One region of the Neobacillus sp. PVCKKU3 genome, then DNA from elsewhere that is predicted to be linked to it. Evidence: riboswitches for the same ligand, from Rfam matches in the RefSeq annotation. Region 1 holds a riboswitch; each other region holds the start of a gene.
What was found. Region 1 has a riboswitch for glycine ahead of glyA (serine hydroxymethyltransferase). Riboswitches for the same ligand answer to the same signal wherever they lie in the genome.

Region 1 (7,893 bases):
CTGACTACCTGCGCCCGGCCATCCGTCTTTCTGCGCTAATGAAAGTGCCGGTCATCTATGTATTCACACATGACAGCATTGCCGTCGGGGAGGACGGTCCAACGCACGAACCGATTGAACAATTGGCATCCTTACGGGCGATGCCCGGACTTTCAACGATCCGCCCGGCAGACGGAAACGAAACAGCCGCAGCGTGGAAGCTTGCAATAGAAAGTACACAAGAACCGACAGCGCTTATCCTTTCACGTCAAGATTTGCCAACAATCGTTGATGCTAAGACAGCCTATGAAGGTGTTAAAAAGGGAGCCTATGTTGTTTCTAAATCGAAAAATATGGATGGGCTTTTACTCGCATCCGGTTCAGAGGTACCGCTTGCCATTGAGGCGCAAAAGGCACTTGAAAAAGAGGGAATTCGTGTTTCTGTGGTAAGCATGCCAAGCTGGGATCGCTTTGAAAAGCAATCGCAGGAATATAAAGAAAGTGTGCTCCCAAAAAATATTCCCGTGCGGCTTGCAATTGAAATGGGGGCTTCCTTGGGCTGGCATAAATACGTTGGTGATTGCGGAAGCGTCATTGCTGCAGACAAATTCGGCGCTTCAGCACCATCCGAGAGAATACTGGAGGAATATGGATTTACCGTTAAGAATATTGTTTCCCAGTTTAAAGCGCTTCTATAAGGTTCTATGAACAATTTGGATAAGGGCAGACTTCAAGCTTTTGAATCTGCCCTTTTTATGGAGGGTTTTGCATGAAAAAGATAGCGGTATTAACGAGCGGCGGGGATGCACCTGGAATGAATACAGCCATTCGTGCTGTTGTTCGCAGAGGGATACACAAGGGATTAAATGTGTATGGGGTGGTAAATGGTTACAAAGGCCTGATTGAGGGCGATTTCACTCAAATGAGCTTAGGAAGTGTAGGGGATATTATTCATCGGGGCGGCACCATCTTAAAAACATCCAGGTGTGAGGAATTCAAGGACACAATCGTACAGCAGCAGGCAATTCAAAGATTAAGAGAAAACGAGATTGAGGGATTAATTATCATTGGCGGGGATGGTTCTTTCAGGGGTGCAAGAAAATTAACAGAGTTAGGTTTCCCGACGGTTGGTATTCCGGGCTCGATTGATAATGATATCGCAGGGACAGACTATTCGATTGGATTCGATACGGCCGTAAATACAGCTGTTCAAGCAATCGATAAAATTCGCGATACAGCATTTTCCCATGAACGCACGTATGTCATTGAGGTGATGGGTCGTGGTGCAGGGGATATTGCCTTATGGGCAGGTGTGTGCGGCGGGGCGGAGTCTATCATTATCCCAGAAGCCGACTATGATTTGGAAGATGTGATTGATCGGATCAAGCAGGGGCATCAGCGCGGAAAAAGACACAGCATTATTGTAGTGGCAGAGGGTGTTGGCAAAGGGCTGCAAATGGGGAAAGAAATTCAAGAAAAAACCGGATTTGAAACAAAGGTTACCATACTAGGGCATATTCAACGAGGGGGTTCTCCAAGCGCCTATGATCGAATGATGAGCAGCCAAATGGGGGCACTAGCCGTTGATTTAATCATAGAGGGGAAAAAAGGTGTAATGGTAGGGGTGAAAAATGGCCAACTAACCCATACAACCTTTGCGGAGATAGAAAAAGACCGACACAAGGTCGATCTTTCCATTTACGAATTAGCTAGAAGCCTTTCTATTTAAGGAAAAAGAATAGGAGAGTGGCCATATTGGAAAAAAAATATTGCATTCATTGCAGAACGCTCTATTCAAAAGAATCGATTTGCGGTATATGTGGAAAAAGTGAATTCCAGGATATAAAAATTATGATTCATCATCAAGAACAATCGAATCGGAAAAAAATCTTAGCTGAACACTCTATATCTTGTAAACTAGCGTAATCCCTCTTCCGTTATGCAGGGGGATTACGCTCGCGACTATATTTATACTTCTACCTTTTTTTCTTGATCACTAACATTTTGGATTGTTTCGATAAATTTCTGCATTGTATTTGTCAGGAATGAATCTGCCCGGCGAATAAAAACCGTTGTGATTTTGGAGTATTTTTCGGGAATATGATAGATTCGAACAACCCCATCTGCCTCCAAGAGACTAACCGTAGATTTTGGGATAATCGTAATCCCCAAACCGGCTATTACACTGCCCAAAATCGTCTCCCAAGTGCCAAATTCCATGATTTTTGCATTGATTCTTCCCTCATCGCGGACCCAGCCCTCCAATTTTGAACGGTAGCTGCACCCTTGTTTGAAAACAAGGAGCGGCTTGTTTTTTAATTCCTCAAAAGGAACCTCTTCCTGGTTGGAGATTAAAACCAACTCCTCTTCAAAGACTTCATATTGAGCAATTTGTGGATGATTAAAATTTCCTGTTACAAATGCTCCGTCCAGTTTATAGCTGAGAATATCCTCGACTAGATCCTCTGTTACACCACTTACAAGAGACAAGTCAATGTTGGGATATTTCTTGTGATAGGCGGATAGAATCAGTGGAAGTTTGTATAATGTCTCAACAGTGCCTATTTCAAGGGTCCCAACCGGGTTATCCGAGTCTTGAACCACTTTTAACATCTCATCGACCATGGAAATAATTTTTTGAGCATAAAACAATAGTTTTTTTCCTTCCGAATTGATAACCATGCCGCGGCTTGAGCGGTGAAATAACTCGGTTTGAAGTTCTTCCTCCAACTGCCTGATCCTTACGGTTACATAGGATTGAACATAATTTAAGCTTTTGGCGGCCTTTGAAATGCTTCCGAATTCAGCTACCTTTTGAAAGATCCGCAAATCCTTAATTTCCATGGCTATTCCCCCCGTATCAATCTGTTATTCCTATTACCACATTGCTAATAGAGATAATATTTCTAATAGAGATAGATAGTATCTCTTTTAATCATTTTACATGATGGCAGAAAGGTCGTAAGATGTTATTAAAGAATTAAGAAAATTTAAATTATTGAAAAAGGAGAGCAGAAACGATGAGCAAAAAAGACTTTGATGTAATTGTAGTTGGCGCAGGATCGATGGGAATGGCAGCAGGTTACTACCTGGCCAAACAGGGTGTGAAAACATTATTGGTAGATGCATTTGATCCGCCTCATACGAATGGCAGCCATCATGGTGACACACGGATTATCCGCCATGCCTATGGTGAAGGACGGGAGTATGTACCGTTTGCCTTAAGAGCCCAAGAGTTATGGTATGAACTTGAAAGAGAAACACATCATAAGATTTTTACAAAAACCGGTGTTTTAGTATTTGGACCTAAAGGTGAATCTGACTTCGTTGCTGAAACGATCGAAGCTGCTAACATTCATGGGTTGGATGTTGATTTACTAGAAGGCGAAGAAATTCATCAGCGCTGGCCTGGAGTAACCGTCCCTGAAAACTTTAACGCAATCTATGAAAAAAACTCCGGCGTCTTATTCAGTGAAAATTGCATTCGCGCCTATCGCGAGCTAGCTGAAGCAAATGGTGCAAAAGTGTTAACACATACAAGGGTTGAGGATTTTGAGATTTCCGAGGACTCTGTCAAAATCCAAACTGAATTTGGTTCCTTTACCGGCAGTAAGTTGATTTTGAGCATGGGGGCTTGGAACAGCAAACTTCTATCAAAATTAAATATTGATATTCCGTTACAGCCTTACCGCCAAGTTGTTGGGTTCTTCGAATGCGAAGAATCACAGTATAGCAATACCCATGGTTTCCCGGCCTTCATGGTTGAAGTACCGACAGGCATCTATTACGGGTTCCCAAGCTTCAGCGGCTGCGGTTTGAAAATAGGATACCATACTTTCGGTCAAAAAATCGACCCAGATACAATTAATCGTGAATTTGGGATCTATACGGAGGATGAAGGAAATATTCGCAGATTCCTAGAAGAATACATGCCGGGTGCTACTGGAACTCTTAAAAGAGGGGCAGTTTGCATGTACACCAAAACACCTGATGAACATTTTGTGATTGATTTGCATCCGCAGTACTCCAATGTGGCAATCGCAGCAGGCTTCTCCGGCCATGGATTTAAATTCTCAAGTGTTGTTGGTGAAACGTTAAGCCAACTAGTGACAACTGGCAAAACTGAACATGATATTTCTCTTTTCTCTATCAATCGCCCTGCTTTAAAACAGAAAGCAAAGATCTAATAGATTATTAAATTGCCATTATCCTAGAACAATAAAAAAAATAATAAATTTAGAGGTGCAAAAATGAGCGAAAAAACATTAACACAAAGCCAATTAACGTATTTAGATGCAAAACCGGGCATTCAATTAATTAAAGCAGGAACCTATAAATTAAATGAATTAAGCGTATTGCGGGGAACACCTGAGTTAAAGGGGCAAATCCTTGATGTGCCGATTACAGATAAAAAACAAGTATTAACAATGGGTTATTATGCACTACAGCCTTCGGTTGATTATTCTGCAGAATTTACGTTTATCGAAATTAAAGTTGTGACCAAAGGTAAAATGGTTGTCCGCGATGTAGAAGGAAATAAATATGTGGCAGAAGTAGGGGACGTATTAGTCTTCTCGCCTAATACAACGGTTATTTTCGATGGTGAAAGTGATGGCGAAGTGGTTTACTTCAAAAATGTAGAAGCAAATCCTACTTATTTGTAATAAACAAACTTATTTTAAAAAGCATTGACAATTACAAACAGAATGATTATTCTGAAAATAATAAAATTGAATAGAGCGGATGATTGTTGTGGGAGAGTGTATTATCTACATCTACCACCGAAGGAGCAAGTTCCAAAAAAACCCTTGGAACCAATCTCTCAGGTAAAAGAACCATAACAGGACGCACCTCTGGAGAGCGTATTTGAAAATGCCACCAAAGGAGAATGCTCCATAAATATTGGAGTTTAACTCTCAGGTAAAAGGACAGAGAAGGGATGATTCTACACCCCTTTTCTGTCCTTTTTTGTTTTTTTTAAAGCAATTATGGAGAAGTGGAGGAATGATCAATGAGTTTACAACAAAACGATTTAACAATTTTTGAGGCGATTGAAAGTGAGAAAAACCGCCAGCTTCATACCTTGGAATTAATAGCATCAGAAAACTTTGTCAGCCCTGATGTTTTGGAAGCAATGGGAAGCGTGATGACGAACAAGTATGCCGAGGGTTATCCAGGTAAGCGCTATTATGGCGGCTGTGAATTTGTGGATGTCGCAGAACAGGCAGCGATTGAACGGTTAACTAAATTATTCGGCGCCAAATTTGCTAATGTCCAGCCTCACTCCGGTGCCCAGGCCAATACTGCTGTGTTTTTCGCCCTGCTTCAACCAGGCGATAAGATTATGGGGATGAATTTATCGCATGGCGGCCATTTAACTCACGGCAGTCCGGTAGCAATGTCAGGAAAATGGTTCGATGTCGTTTCTTATGGGGTAAGAGAAGACAATCACCTGATTGATTACGATGAGCTGGAAGAAGTTGCGAAAAGAGAACAACCAAAATTAATTATCGCCGGTACGAGCGCTTATCCGAGAGTGATTGATTTTGCGAGATTTAGAGAAATCGCCGATCAGGTTGGCGCAAAACTGATGGTTGATATGGCACATATTGCCGGACTTGTTGCTGCAGGTCTCCATCCTTCTCCGGTTCCATATGCGGATGTTGTGACCAGCACTACGCATAAAACATTGCGCGGCCCACGAGGCGGAGTGATTTTAACAAACGATGAAGAAATCATAAAAAAAATTAATAAAGCTGTTTTTCCGGGAATTCAGGGCGGGCCGCTTATGCATATTATTGCAGCTAAGGCAGTTGCTTTCAATGAAGCATTGCAGCCAAGCTTTAAGGAATATGCCAAACAAATTATAGAAAATTCAGCTGCACTGGGAGAGGCGCTAAAGCAGGAAGGGGCAGCGCTTGTATCCGGCGGGACTGATAACCATATTGTGCTCCTGGATGTGCGTCCATGGGATTTAACAGGAAAAGAAGCAGAGAAATTGCTTGAAGAAGTCGGGATAACAGTTAACAAAAACACCATTCCATACGACCCGCAAAGCCCGTTTGTGACAAGCGGAATCCGCATGGGAACAGCCGCGTTAACAACACGTGGAATGAAACAAGAGGAAATGGTGCAAATCGCAAAAGTGATCGCAGCCGTTCTTAAGAGCAAAGGAGATTTAGCCGTAATCGAACAGGGGAGAAAGACAACAAAAGCAATTTGCGGGAGATTTCCATTATTTCAACAGCCAATCACTGTGTAAGAAAGGGGTAGCTTAATGGAGTATCAAAGCTGTTTTGACATCATCGGCCCAATTATGGTTGGGCCATCAAGTTCTCATACCGCCGGTGTTGTATCAATTGGGAAATTTGTTTATGAGTTGCTTGGAGGGTCCCCGCAAAGGGCGGATATTACTTTCTATGATTCGTTCTCCGAAACATACCAGGGACACGGAACGGATAAGGCGCTTCTTGGCGGTCTGCTTGGGATGAACACAGATGATACCAGAATTAGATATGCGGTTGAATTAACTAAACGATACGGGCTTCACTATGAATTTAAATTTGAAGATCGCTGTCCTTATTACGATCATCCAAATACAACTGTTATTAGGGCAAGACGTGCGGGCCATTTTGTTAAAGTAGGCGGTGTATCATTAGGCGGCGGTTTATCAAAAATCTTTATGATTGATGATGAAATAGTTGATATTCGATTAAGCACAAGTGATGATTTTTCAGAAATCGCAGCAAAATTTCGTTCCAATCCTTTTCATGAAGCGATCTTGGAGGGTGTATGATGGATTTTCGGTCAATGAACGAGCTTCTTGAACTTTGTAACCGTGAACGGAAAACAGTTGGCGACATGATGCTGATGGTGGAAATGGAAAAATCAGGCCGTGACAAAGAGACGATCATCGATATGATGGCAAAGCGGTTAATTAAAATGAAGCAAGCAGTGGAGACCGGTGTAGTGGATGCTTCCCCGGCACCAAGCGGTATTTCCGGCGGTGATGCCGTCAAGATGAGCGAATATGTAAATAACGGGAAGGGCTTATCAGGTCCATATATTAACGATGCCATGACGTTCTCAATGGCAACATCTGAAAGCAATGCACGGATGGGCGTGATTGTGGCGACGCCAACGGCCGGGGCAGCCGGTATTTTACCGGGGGTTTTATTTTCACTGCGAAAGAATGACGACACCTCCTATCGGGATTTAGTCATGGGTTTGTTTACCGCAAGTGCACTCGGATATGTGATTGCCAACCGCTCCTTTATCTCTGGAGCGGCAGGAGGATGCCAAGCGGAGGTTGGTTCGGCCACCGCAATGGCGGCAGGGGCAATTGTTGAATTAAAGGGCGGGACACCAGAGCAGGTCGTAAACGCCACCGCAATCGCGATGAAATCCCTTTTAGGGTTAGTATGTGACCCAGTCGCCGGTCTCGTAGAAGTTCCTTGCATTAAGCGAAACGTGATCGGCACTTCGATTGCCTTTTCAGCAGCCGACCTGTCGCTTGCTGGAATTGAAAGCCGGATCCCATGTGATGAAGTCATTGAGGCAATGTACAAAATAGGCAAGGAAATGCCGCGTACACTAAGGGAAACGGCACTCGGCGGCCTAGCGATGACGGACACGGGAATAAAATTAAAGGATCGGTTACTTTGCAGAAACACATAAGACGGAGGGGCTCAGATGAGTACAGATACAGTATTAAAGCGGACACCGCTTTTTGAAACTTATAAAAAGTACGGCGCAAAGGTCATTGATTTTGGAGGCTGGGAGCTTCCGGTTCAATTTTCTGGAATTTTAGAAGAACATGAGGCAGTCCGTAACGAGGCAGGCCTGTTCGATGTTTCACATATGGGTGAGGTTCTTGTAGAAGGAAAAGATGCTGAGAGCTATATTAATTACCTA
Region 2 (4,718 bases), on a different contig from region 1:
AACGTATTCAATAAGAACGGCTTTCTGGTTGACAACGGCAGTGAAAACCCCGATGCCATCCTTGTTCGCAGCTTTAATATGCACTCGTTAGAATTCGGTGAAAATTTAAAGGCAATCGCAAGAGCAGGAGCAGGTGTTAACAATATTCCGGTCGATAGATGTACAGAGCAAGGTATTGTTGTATTCAATACCCCTGGAGCAAATGCCAACGCTGTAAAAGAAATGGTCCTTACCTCATTAATAGCTTCTTCCCGTAACCTTTTTGCTGGTGTAGCTTGGACTAAGTCGTTAGATGGTGAAGGCGAACAAATTCCAAAGCTTGTCGAAGCAGGCAAAAAACAATTTGTCGGAAAAGAAATTAAAGGGAAAACATTGGGTGTCATTGGTTTAGGAGCGATTGGTGCCCTTGTGGCGAATGATGCGTTGGATTTAGATATGGATGTCATCGGATTTGATCCATTTATCTCTGTCGATACCGCTTGGAATTTGTCCCGCAATGTACAGCGGGCAATGACAATTGAACAGTTATTTGCAGAATCTGACTATATCACTGTTCACGTACCGCTAACAGATGACACAAGAGGTATGTTTAACCAAGCGACATTCAGTATCATGAAGCCTGGTGTTCATATTTTAAACTTCTCCCGTGGTGAACTTGTCAATGAATCAGACATGGCTGCAGCCCTAGAAAGCGGAAAAGTTGGGAAGTATGTTACCGATTTCCCGAATGAAAATGTGCTTAAAATGAAAAATATCGTTCCAATTCCGCACCTAGGCGCCTCCACAAATGAATCAGAGGAAAATTGTGCAATCATGGCAGCTCGTCAGGTAAAGGAATTTTTAGAAACAGGAAATATCAAAAACTCAGTGAATTTCCCAAATACCAGCCTTCCTTATACTGGTAAGCGGCGCGTGGCGGCATTCCACCACAATGTTCCAAACATGGTAGGACAGATTACCTCAACTATATCTGGCTACCATTTAAACATTGCCGACATGGTCAACAGAAGCCGCGGAGAATATGCGTATACCATCATTGACATTGATAATAAAGTAAATGGGGATGTTATTCCTTCCTTAGAGGAGAAAATAAATCAAATCTCCGGAATGGTGACAGTACGGATTATTTAATTGAATGTTACGTTTTAACAAGAAAATGGAGCCTGGTTTCAATACCGGCTCCATTTCTTTTAAACTATTAGAGTCTATGCTGATAATTTTATGTTTTTTTCCTTTTTCCCTCTATAGGAATACAAAATAAATAATAGAATAAACCATACTGGTGTCAACAATAGGGCTGGACGGGTAGCCTCAGCAAACAGCATGATGATGAGAATCGCCGCAAACAAGCTTAGGACCACGTAATTAACAAATGGTGTAAATGGTGCTTTAAATTTTGACTTTGCCTGTAAATCCTGACGGTTTTTTTTATACCTTAAATGGCAAACCAGAATAACACCCCAAACCCAAATAAAACAAATGGCACTAATGGTTGTCACAATTCCAAAAGCCTGCTCCGGAATAAGTTTGCTAAGGAGCGCTCCCCCTGTCAAGACAAGAGTCGAAATCAATAACGCGTTACTTGGCACATGATTTTTATTCAGTCTTGCAAAATTCGCTGGACCTTGGCTATTATTGCTTAAATTATATAAAATCCGGCTTGTTGAAAACATCCCACTGTTACAAGCAGAAGCGGCTGAAGTTAAAACGACAAAATTAATAATTCCTGCGGCAATCGGAATCCCGACTATACTAAACGTTTTGACAAACGGACTTTCAGCGGCATTCAGTTCCGTCCATGGATTAATACATAGAAGAACGATCAATGCGCCAACGTAGAAAAATAAAATCCGTAAAGGAATTTTATTAATGGCTGAAGGGATGTTTTTTTCCGGATTGGCTGTTTCTGCTGCCGATACACCCACTAATTCCACACCAACGAATGCAAAAACGACCATTTGGAATGAAAGCAAGAAGCCTGTCATTCCATTTGGAAAAAGGCCGCCATGTTCCCAAAGATTTTTAATAGAGACCGCCCCTGCATCTGTCTTGAATCCCATCACTAGCAAAATCACCCCAATTCCGATTAAGGCAAGAATGGTAATGACCTTTATTAAGGCAAACCAGAACTCCAATTCTCCAAAAAGTTTTACCGTTAATAGATTGAGACCCAATAAGACGACCAAACAGACCATTGCAGGTATCCACTGTGGGATATCAAACCAATATCGTACATATACACCAACAGCAATCACATCAGCCATAGCGGTCATAATCCAGCAAAACCAATAAGTCCATCCCGTTACAAACGCAATCCGAGGTCCAAGATAATCCTCGGCAATGTCGGTAAAAGATTGATATCCTGCCTTTGACAGCAGAAGTTCTCCGAGTGCCCTCATTACAAAGAAACAGGCCATCCCTACGATTAAATAAGCTAGAATGATAGATGGACCTGCTAGTTGGATTGCTTTACCCGACCCTAAGAATAATCCGGTACCAATGGTGCCGCCAATTGCAATTAGTTGAACATGCCGATTTGCTAAATTCTTCTTTAATTCTTGCTGTGCCAACGTTGACTCCTCCTTAGAAGTTATAAAACCCAATAAAAAAAGAGATTGGATGTCCTCCAATCTCTTAGTTCATAAGAATAACAAATAATACTTATTATGCTTAAAATTGCCAGCACGACAAATATATATTTAGTACTCTTCTGTCCTTTTGCCTGAGATTGTGAACCCTTCGGCGCCGCGTAATTTTCGCGGTCTCTCCAGAAGCTGCTCCTGCTATAGTGTGATCCATAGCAATCATAGCTTGCTAATTATTAAGTTTTTTAGATAGTATTGTTGAATAATTTTTAATTTTAGTAGTATTAAATTACTTTGTCAACAATAAATGACTCTTAAATATTTTATCGACTCTCTGAAATTAACTTACCACCCCCGAGGGATGGATTTGAATCCGTTTTCATAAAGGGACAATAGAAAGTCCCAGAACAGAAAAAGTATGTTATAATAATTGTCGAAATACGTAGATTTGTCTATAAGGGAACAGAATATATAAACGGGAAGGAACGTGAGAGAATGAGTAACGGAATTTTCAAAATCCCAACTCCTACAAATGAACCTGGCAATACTTATGCTCCAGGTACAAAAGAACGGGAAACATTAAAAGCAGAATTAACACGCCAATCTAGTATCGTAATCGATATTCCTGTGATTATTAATGGCGAAAATATAAAGACAGATACAGTGAAGCAAGTGGTTATGCCACATGATCATCAACATGTTTTAGCAAACTATTCGCAAGCCGGAGAAAAAGAGCTGCGTGATGCTGTTGAAGCGGCGATGGCTGCCAAAGAAGCATGGGCTAATATGGCTTGGGAACACCGCGCCGCTATTTTCTTAAAAGCTGCTGATTTAATCTCTGGTCCATACCGTGATGTAATGAACGCCGCGACGATGTTAGGACAGTCCAAAACAGTTGTTCAAGCTGAAATTGATTCTGCCCAAGAATTAGTTGACTTCTTACGTTTTGGCGTTGATTATGCAAATCAAGTTTATCAAATTCAGCCAAGCAGCATGAAGAATGTATGGAATCGTACTGATTACCGTCCATTAGATGGTTTTGTATTGGCGATTTCTCCATTTAACTTCACAGCCATTGGCGGAAACCTGCCAGCAGCTCCTGCAATGATGGGGAACGTAGTCGTTTGGAAACCAGCTACCACTTCTATTCTAGCAAACTACTACTTTATTCGTATTTTAGAAGAGGCAGGATTACCTAAAGGTGTCATCAACTTCGTGCCTTCTCGTGGTTCGCAAGTATCAGAAGTAGTCCTAACAGACCCTCGTATGTCTGGATTCCATTTTACCGGTTCAACAAGCACGTTCCAAACGATTTGGAAAACAGTTGGGGAAAACATTGCAAGCTATAAATCATACCCTCGTTTAATTGGGGAAACAGGCGGTAAAGACTTTGTATTCGCTCATGAAACTGCACAAGCAGACAAAGTAGTAGCCAACCTTGTTCGTGGTGCATTTGAATACCAAGGTCAAAAATGTTCCGCAGCTTCACGTGCTTATATTCCAGCAAGTATGTGGGAAGAAGTAAAAGCCGGTTTAGTGGCAGAAACGGCAAAGCTTAAAGTTGGGGATGTCCGCGATTTTAGAAACTTCATGGGTGCAGTTATTGATAAAGCGGCTTTTGATTCAATTACAAGCTATATCGATTACGCAGCAGCTTCTGAAGAAGCAGAAATTATTGCTGGCGGTACTTATGATGATTCTGTTGGATATTTCGTTCAACCGACCATCATTGTGACTACAAATCCAAACTTCAAAACAATGGTGGAAGAAATCTTTGGACCAGTCTTAACAATCTATGTATATGAAAATGATCAATTAGAAGAAACATTGCATGCAGTAGATACTGCTTCTATGTATGCCTTAACAGGTTCAATCTTTGCCCAAGATCGCGGGGCCATTGTTCACTTAGAAAACCGCTTATCCGGCGCAGCTGGAAACTTTTATATCAATGATAAACCAACTGGTGCGATGATTAATCAACAGCCATTTGGCGGTTCTCGTGGATCTGGTACAAACGATAAAGCAGGTTCTGTATTCAACATGATTCGCTGGACAAGTCCTCGTGTCATCAAAGAAAACTTTGCACCAACTGCAGAGGTTGCTTATCCATTTATGGATGCAGAATAATAAATA
Region 3 (7,893 bases), on a different contig from region 1:
CGATAAGCTTCAGTAACTGTTTTGGGCATTGCTGGATGCTCCTCTGAAACAATGACGCTGTATGTCAGTTCATGCTCATGGAGAACCCCTCTGCCTCCAGTTGGTCTTCTGACAAAGCCAAGCCCGTGTGTTTTTACCGCTTCCATATCAATTTCTTTTTCAACCCTTTGAAAATAACCAACGGACAGCGTCGGCGGGTTCCAGCCGTAAAATCGGATCACCGGTGGAATCTTTCCTTCACTGTGCCAATCTAACAAGGCTTCATCCAATGCCATGTTAAAAGCAGGAGAACTATTGCCAGAATCGATAAACCGCCATATTTCCTTTTCCATAGAAAAACCTCTTTTATTTATAATTTCCTTTTACTAGTCTATCAAAATGAGGGGGAATTTCAAAATGAGATGTTTTTGGTATAATTTTTTAAGAAGATTTTTGTCCATTCTTCTTTATCTTTAAGAAAATGACTTATATAATAAATACTAGTGCAACAAGCTTGAAGGGGGCAAATAGAAGTTGAATTCACTTTATGTTTTATTAATCATTGTCGTAGCGGTTATCATCTACTCTGTTTTTACTTTCTTTTATCAAAAAAGAATTGTAAAAACAGTAACAGAAGAGGAATTCCGTGCAGGATACAGAAAGGCACAGCTGATTGATGTTCGTGAACCAAATGAATTTGAAGACGGACATATTTTAGGAGCACGTAATATTCCAATGTCACAAATTAGAATGCGCATGAAAGAAATCAGACCGGACATGCCTGTTTATTTATATTGCCAAAGCGGCATGCGCAGTGCTCGTGCGGCTCAATTTTTACACAAAAAGGGCTACAAGGATCTAACTCAGCTTCAAGGCGGGTTCAAAAAGTGGTCTGGTAAAGTGAAAGCCAAAAAATAATCGTAAATGGGCTCCAGAACCTTTCTGGGGCCTTTTATATTGATTTTTATGAAAAATCGCAACAGCCTATTGGCGTATTGATATAAAAGCTAAAAAAGCAGGCTCCGGAGCAATCCAGAGCCTGTTAATCTTTTTATGCATTCTGATATCGTAAGACCGGCTTACGAGCAGCTGTCGTTTCATCTAAGCGGCCTACCACGGTTGTGTGCGGAGCCTCCTGGACGATTTCCGGATTTTCCTCGGCTTCCTTGGCGATTTGGATCATGATGTCGATAAAGGAATCTAACGTTTCCTTAGATTCTGTTTCTGTCGGCTCAATCATGATACATTCTTCCACATTTAATGGGAAGTAAATGGTTGGTGGATGGAAGCCGAAATCAAGCAGTCGCTTCGCAATATCCAATGTGCGGACGCCCAATTTCTTCTGGCGTCTTCCGCTTAATACAAACTCATGCTTACAATGTCTGTCAAACGGCAGATCATAATACTCCGCCAATCTTCTCATCATATAGTTAGCATTTAAAACAGCATATTCAGTCACTGCTTTTAAGCCGTCTGGCCCCATAGACCGAATATAGGTATAAGCGCGGACGTTAATGCCAAAGTTTCCGTAGTATGGCTTAACGCGGCCAATTGATTGCGGACGATCATAATCTAGAACATATTCGTCGCCCTGTTTGGCAATAACCGGTCTTGGCAGGAACGGAATTAAATCTGATTTCACACCGACAGGACCGGAACCAGGACCGCCGCCTCCGTGCGGGCCAGTAAACGTTTTGTGAAGATTCAAGTGAACTACGTCAAAGCCCATATCACCCGGGCGGGCTTTTGATAGAACTGCGTTTAGGTTCGCCCCGTCGTAATAAACCTTACCGCCAGCTTCGTGGACGATTTCAGCAATTTCAACAATATGTTCTTCAAAAAGGCCAAGTGTATTCGGGTTCGTCAACATTAACGCTGCTGTATCTTCTCCCACCACTCTTCTTAAGTCTTCTAAGTCTACAAGACCATTTTCATTCGACTTTACTGTAACCGTCTCAAGTCCTGCAACTGTTGCAGAAGCTGGGTTTGTACCGTGAGCGGAGTCAGGTATGATAACCTTGTTCCGTTTTAGGTCGCCATTTGCTTCATGGTATGCGCGAATCATCATCAATCCGGTCCATTCCCCGTGGGCACCTGCCGCCGGCTGTAAGGTCACTTCATCCATACCGGTAATTTCTTTTAAATGCTGCTGAAGGTCATATAAAAGCTCAAGCGCACCTTGAACTGAACTTTCATCCTGGAGCGGATGAATATGCGCAAACCCGTTGTAGCGGGCTACATTCTCATTAATCTTAGGATTGTATTTCATCGTACAAGACCCTAATGGATAAAAACCGGAGTCTACACCGTGATTCCGTCTGGAGAGGGACGTATAATGGCGCATGATATCCAGTTCTGAAACTTCAGGGAGCAGAGGCTCCTCTTCCCTTAAATATCCTTCTGGAAGGAGCGCAGCAACATCTGCTTCAGGAACATCCATTTCCGGAAGGCTGTATCCGACCCGGCCTGGTGTACTTACTTCAAAAATCAGCTTCTGGTCTTGATTATGCATGCAAATCCCCCAATTCTTTCACTAATGTATCAATCTCTTCCTTCGTTCTTTGCTCTGTCACGCAGATGAGCATATGGCCTGCAAGCTCAGGATAGTCACGGCCCAAATCATAACCGCCAATGATTCCTTTTTGGAGCAGCTGCTGATTAACCTCTTTTACCGGTTTATTTAAATTGACAACAAACTCGTTAAAGGAGTGACCATCATTAACTACTTCAAACCCTGCTTCTTTAAAAGCGATTTTTGCATAATGAGCCTTTTGTAAATTGGCTGTTGCGATTTCGCGGACACCTTTTTTTCCAAGGGCAGTCATCGCAACAGATGCAGCAAGGGCATTCAAGGCTTGGTTGGAGCAAATATTAGAAGTCGCCTTATCGCGGCGGATATGCTGCTCACGTGCCTGCAGTGTTAAAACAAAACCGCGGCGGCCTTGGTCATCTGTTGTCTGGCCGACAAGACGTCCGGGAACTTTACGCATTAGCTTGGTCGTAACCGCAAAATAGCCACAGTGCGGACCTCCAAAGGCAGTCGGGATTCCGAACGGCTGGGCATCGCCGACAACAATATCTGCACCAAATTTTCCTGGGGGTGTCAAAATTCCAAGTGATAATGGATTGCTGGAAACAACAAACATTGCTTTATTTTCGTGAATAATCTCTTCAAGCTCTTTTAAAGGTTCAATTCGACCTAAAAAGTTTGGATATTGAACGACAACCGCAGCTACGTCAGCATTTAGCAATCCTTTTAGGGCTTCAACATCAGTAATGCCATCCTTCACAGGAACCTCAATCACATCAAGGTATTGACCCTTTGCGTAAGTTTCCAGAACCTCACGGGATTCAGGGTGGACAGCACCGGAAACCAGGATGGTTTTCCGTTTAGTGTGGCCAGCACTTAGCATTGCTGCTTCAGCAAGTGCGGTACCGCCGTCATACATCGAGGAGTTAGCCACATCCATTCCTGTTAATTCACAAATCATTGTTTGGAATTCAAAAATCGCCTGCAGTTCCCCTTGGGAGATCTCCGGTTGGTAAGGTGTATAGGCTGTGTAGAACTCTGATCTTGAGATGACATGGTCAACGATAACCGGCATATAGTGGTCATAAACTCCGGCACCTAAGAAAGACACATTCGATTTTAAATCAGCATTCCGGCTTGCTAACTGAAAAAGTTCTTTCATCAAAGCTGTTTCTGATTTTGCCGGTTTAATATTGTATTCACCTTTAAATCGTACTTTTTCAGGAATATCACTGAATAGTTCATCGACAGTGGAAACGCCAATTGTCTCCAGCATTGCCTGCTTATCTTGTTCAGTCATGGGTAAATAGCGATGTTTCATAAACCTTGCTCCCTTCTGCTATTTCTTTTCTCTTTTATAAAAAGGTGTAGGAACCACTTTCGCTTTTAAACGTTTTCCGCGAATTTCAACTTCAACTTCGGTATCGAGTCCTGCATGTTCGGAAGAAATGAGGGCAAGTCCGATGTTTTTCTTTAAGGTTGGGGACTGTGTACCGGTGGTAACTTCACCAATTAGCGCTTCCCCTTTGTAAACTGGATAGCCGTGACGCGGAATTCCCCGGTCAACCATCTCAACCCCAACAAGCTTCCGGGACAAACCTGCTTCCTTTTGTTTCACGAGAGCTTCTTTTCCAATAAAATCAGCCTCTTTATTCAATTTCACTGCAAAGCCAATTCCTGCCTCAAGCGGGGAGATTTCCGGTGATAATTCCTGGCCGTAAAGCGCTAAATTTGCTTCAAAACGAAGTGTGTCGCGTGCACCGAGGCCGCAAGGAATAACTCCCTCGTCTTTTCCGGCTTCCAGAATGGCAGTCCAGAGTTCTACGACATCACCGGCATCACAATATACTTCAAAACCGTCTTCCCCTGTATAACCAGTTCTAGATACAAGTGCTTTTTTCCCATTTAAAACAACTTCCTGCTGGAATTTGAAAAAGCCGATTTGACTTAAATCCGTCTCTGAAGCAAGCTTCTGTAATACCTTTTCAGCAAGAGGGCCTTGAAGCGCAAGCTGTGCCATTGTTTCAGACAAATTTTCGATTGTTACATCGCCTTCAAGATGCTTCTCCAGCCAGTTGTAGTCCTTTTCAATATTCGATGCGTTGACAACAAGCAAATAATGATTGTCTTCAACCTTGTAAACAAGCAGGTCGTCAATAGTTCCGCCGTTTTCATAGCACATCGCAGTATATTGTGCCCCGCCGTTTTTCACTTTTGAGATGTCATTTGTCATCAATTTTTGTAAATAGTTGAGGCTGTCTGGGCCCTTTACCTCAACTTCGCCCATATGGGACACATCGAATAAACCGGCTTTCGTGCGGACAGCTTCATGCTCATCCTTGATGCTTGAAAACTGGACAGGCAGCTCCCAGCCGCCAAAATCGATGGTTTTTCCGCCGTATTCCTTGTAAACTTCAAACAGCGGAGTGCGTTTTAATTCCGTCATCATAAATCCCCCTTCATTTACTACATGTTCATTATTTGTAAAAATGAATTATTGCCAATTAACAAAACCAGGAAAACTCCTTGCCCTTTTCCTAAAAACAACAAAAAGGTGCAAAAAAGGACAGAAACCTCCCTTTACCAATAAAGAAGGTCTCTGTCCTTGCACCTGAAAGTTTACCTAAATCGGCTGTCCCCTTTGGTGGCTGGTATCATCCAGCACTCTCCAGAGCTGCGTCCAACAAGAGTTCTTTTGCCTGAGAGATTCACATAAGCTGCTTGCTCCTTCGGCGCTACAAAAAGTAGTCTCTCCCCTTGTTTTCATTCGCACTTATAATATTTTTTTCCAATTTGGTCATACTAATTATACTTAAAAAATAGATTACCTTATTTAAATATTTGAAACTTTCAAAGCTATTATCATCCTACCATTAAAACAACATATCGGGCAATAACATTTTATCGAAAAAAGGAGCTGAAAAGGATGAATGTCGAAATGGAATTTGATTCCTCCTGGCAGGATGATTTTTTACATAAAATTGATCATGATGGACCTTGGGGGAATTGGGAGCTTTTTAAATTGGCCATCGATATTGAAAAACACTTGGTGGTCCCGGAATTCGAAGGCCTGCAGGCCCCAAAGCATCTGCCAAATTTGACGCCTCTCCCTCATCAGCTTGAAACAGCCAAGCAGGTGGTTGAAAACATGAACGGAAAGGCCATCCTTGCGGATGAAGTGGGTCTCGGAAAGACTATCGAGGCGGGGTTAATTTTAAAAGAATACATGATTCGCGGATTAGTGAAAAAAGTGTTAATTCTTGTTCCCGCCTCCTTAGTCACCCAGTGGGCACAGGAATTAAATAGCAAATTTTATATACCAGCTGTCACTCAAAGAAAAAGCTATGTTTGGGAACAATGTGATGTCGTTGTTTCCTCCATCGATACGGCGAAACGAAATCCGCATCGGGAGATCATTTACAAGCAAGACTATGACCTCATCATTATCGATGAAGCCCATAAATTAAAAAATAATAAAACTAAAAACTACGAATTTGTTCAAAACTTAAAAAAGAAGTTTTGTTTATTGCTGACGGCAACACCTATTCAAAACAGGATTGAGGAGATTTTTAACCTCGTATCCCTATTAAAGCCTGGTCACTTAGGGAATGAAACTGTCTTTTACGAAAAATATAAACGTGATTCCCGTTCCTTAAATGATGACCAGCATCTAAAAGAGCTAGTCAATAAAGTCATGATCCGCAACCGCCGTGCCGATACAGGAATCGAATGGACGAAACGGCATGTGGAGACGATTCCGATTGAATTTACAAAATCGGAACGCGAACTGTATGACTCCATCTTAGAGCTTAAAAATGAGGGAGACTGGGTTCAAACGAGCAGTTTTTCTGTGATGACTTTGCAGCGTGAAGCATGCTCAAGCCGCGAGGCCGTTTTCTACACCTTAAAAAACATGCTTCTTAAAAAGGAAAACCCAACGCAGGCCTATCAAGAACAAATCAACTTTTTAATTAAAAAGGTAGAGACCGTCGAGCAAAATTCCAAGGCAGTAAAAGCCCTTGAATTAATTCAGAAAATAAATGATAAAGTGATTATTTTTACGGAATACCGGGCTACCCAATTATATTTACAGTGGTACTTAAAGCAGCACGGAATTTCCTCCGTTCCTTTCCGCGGCGGTTTCAAGCGCGGGAAAAAGGACTGGATGCGCGAGTTGTTCCAAAAGCATGCCCAGGTGCTGATTGCCACTGAAGCGGGCGGGGAAGGGATTAACCTGCAATTTTGCAACCACATTATCAATTTTGATCTGCCGTGGAACCCGATGAGACTGGAGCAGCGCATCGGAAGGATTCACCGCCTCGGTCAGGAAAAAGATGTCATGATTTATAATTTTGCCATCAAAGATACAGTGGAAGAGCATATTTTAAAGCTTTTATACGAAAAGATTGATTTATTTGAAAGAGTCATCGGAGAACTTGATGATATTCTAACAAAACTAGAATTCGGAAATATTGAAGATCATATAATGGATATCTTTGGCGACTCCTGCTCAGAAGGGGAAATGCGGATTAAAATGGAGAATTTATCTTCAATGATTGAATTTGCACAAAATATGAAAAAAGGAGAATCACATGCAGCAGCAGGAAATTCATAAGTTTCTTTTAAATTATTTTATGGCAAATGAATGTCCCATCGTCACTAATCACCCTGGATACTTAGATGTCCAACTAACAATTGAAATGGATAAGGAACTAATGAATCGGCCCTTTTACTGGCATTATTTAGAGAAAACTGGCGGAATACCAAATCCAATGAGATTGACCCTTATCACCAACCAAAAAGCAGCACCTGAAAATCTCAAAGGGGAAACCATCCATTTTGGTTCGCCCCGCCTGCATCAAATTTTTGAGTCTACAAAAAATTTAGCCAGATATATAAGGCTTTATGAAAATCACGGCAACTCCGCCGTCCAGACTCCCTTGCTGCCATGGCTGTGCATGAATGTAAAAATCTCCTATCAATGTGACCGTAAACGCGATATTTTTAAATCAATCGGCCTTCAGCTTATTAACGGGAAAATGGTGGAGGATTTTCATAATTACCTGCTTAAAATTTCGTTAACGCCGAAAATCCCTGATTACTCGTTTACATTATCACCACTGGTTAAACCAAAAAGCGGAATGGTTCGAATTGAAAATTATTTAAAATCAGTAATTGAAAATGATGACCATACCTGGGCCGATGAAGCAAAGATACGCTGGAAGAAGGATTTAGAACTGCTGAATCATTTTTATGAGGACATCGAAGATGAAAACGAAAACTATGAGACAGAAAAACAGGCTCTCAAGGATCAATATGAGCCGCGAATTCATATTTCCTTTATCAATGGCGGGCTGTTTTACTTAACAGAAAAGGCAATATAA

Region 2: it holds a riboswitch for glycine, as region 1 does, so the genes downstream of both, ACNQGS_RS03785 (amino acid permease) here and glyA (serine hydroxymethyltransferase) in region 1, are expected to answer to the same signal.
Region 3: it holds a riboswitch for glycine, as region 1 does, so the genes downstream of both, gcvT (glycine cleavage system aminomethyltransferase GcvT) here and glyA (serine hydroxymethyltransferase) in region 1, are expected to answer to the same signal.

The regions. Positions count from the first base shown of each region.
Region 1 is NZ_JBLVQN010000052.1:31,773-39,665, forward strand. Features, by position in the region: gene tkt (transketolase) at 1-677, shown strand, start outside; gene pfkA (6-phosphofructokinase) at 749-1,708, shown strand; gene ACNQGS_RS25460 (LysR family transcriptional regulator) at 1,948-2,823, opposite strand; gene solA (N-methyl-L-tryptophan oxidase) at 3,000-4,166, shown strand; gene ACNQGS_RS25470 (hypothetical protein) at 4,230-4,643, shown strand; glycine riboswitch at 4,723-4,827, shown strand; glycine riboswitch at 4,831-4,913, shown strand; gene glyA (serine hydroxymethyltransferase) at 4,991-6,241, shown strand; gene ACNQGS_RS25480 (serine dehydratase beta chain) at 6,257-6,775, shown strand; gene sdaAA (L-serine ammonia-lyase, iron-sulfur-dependent, subunit alpha) at 6,775-7,656, shown strand; gene gcvT (glycine cleavage system aminomethyltransferase GcvT) at 7,672-7,893, shown strand, end outside.
Region 2 is NZ_JBLVQN010000003.1:182,643-187,360, forward strand. Features, by position in the region: gene ACNQGS_RS03780 (phosphoglycerate dehydrogenase) at 1-1,131, shown strand, start outside; gene ACNQGS_RS03785 (amino acid permease) at 1,206-2,570, opposite strand; glycine riboswitch at 2,701-2,781, opposite strand; gene pruA (L-glutamate gamma-semialdehyde dehydrogenase) at 3,081-4,712, shown strand.
Region 3 is NZ_JBLVQN010000001.1:236,680-244,572, reverse strand. Features, by position in the region: gene ACNQGS_RS01280 (lipoate--protein ligase family protein) at 1-332, opposite strand, end outside; gene ACNQGS_RS01275 (rhodanese-like domain-containing protein) at 514-897, shown strand; gene gcvPB (aminomethyl-transferring glycine dehydrogenase subunit GcvPB) at 1,031-2,491, opposite strand; gene gcvPA (aminomethyl-transferring glycine dehydrogenase subunit GcvPA) at 2,484-3,830, opposite strand; gene gcvT (glycine cleavage system aminomethyltransferase GcvT) at 3,849-4,955, opposite strand; glycine riboswitch at 5,107-5,183, opposite strand; glycine riboswitch at 5,187-5,276, opposite strand; gene ACNQGS_RS01255 (DEAD/DEAH box helicase) at 5,436-7,124, shown strand; gene ACNQGS_RS01250 (YqhG family protein) at 7,102-7,893, shown strand.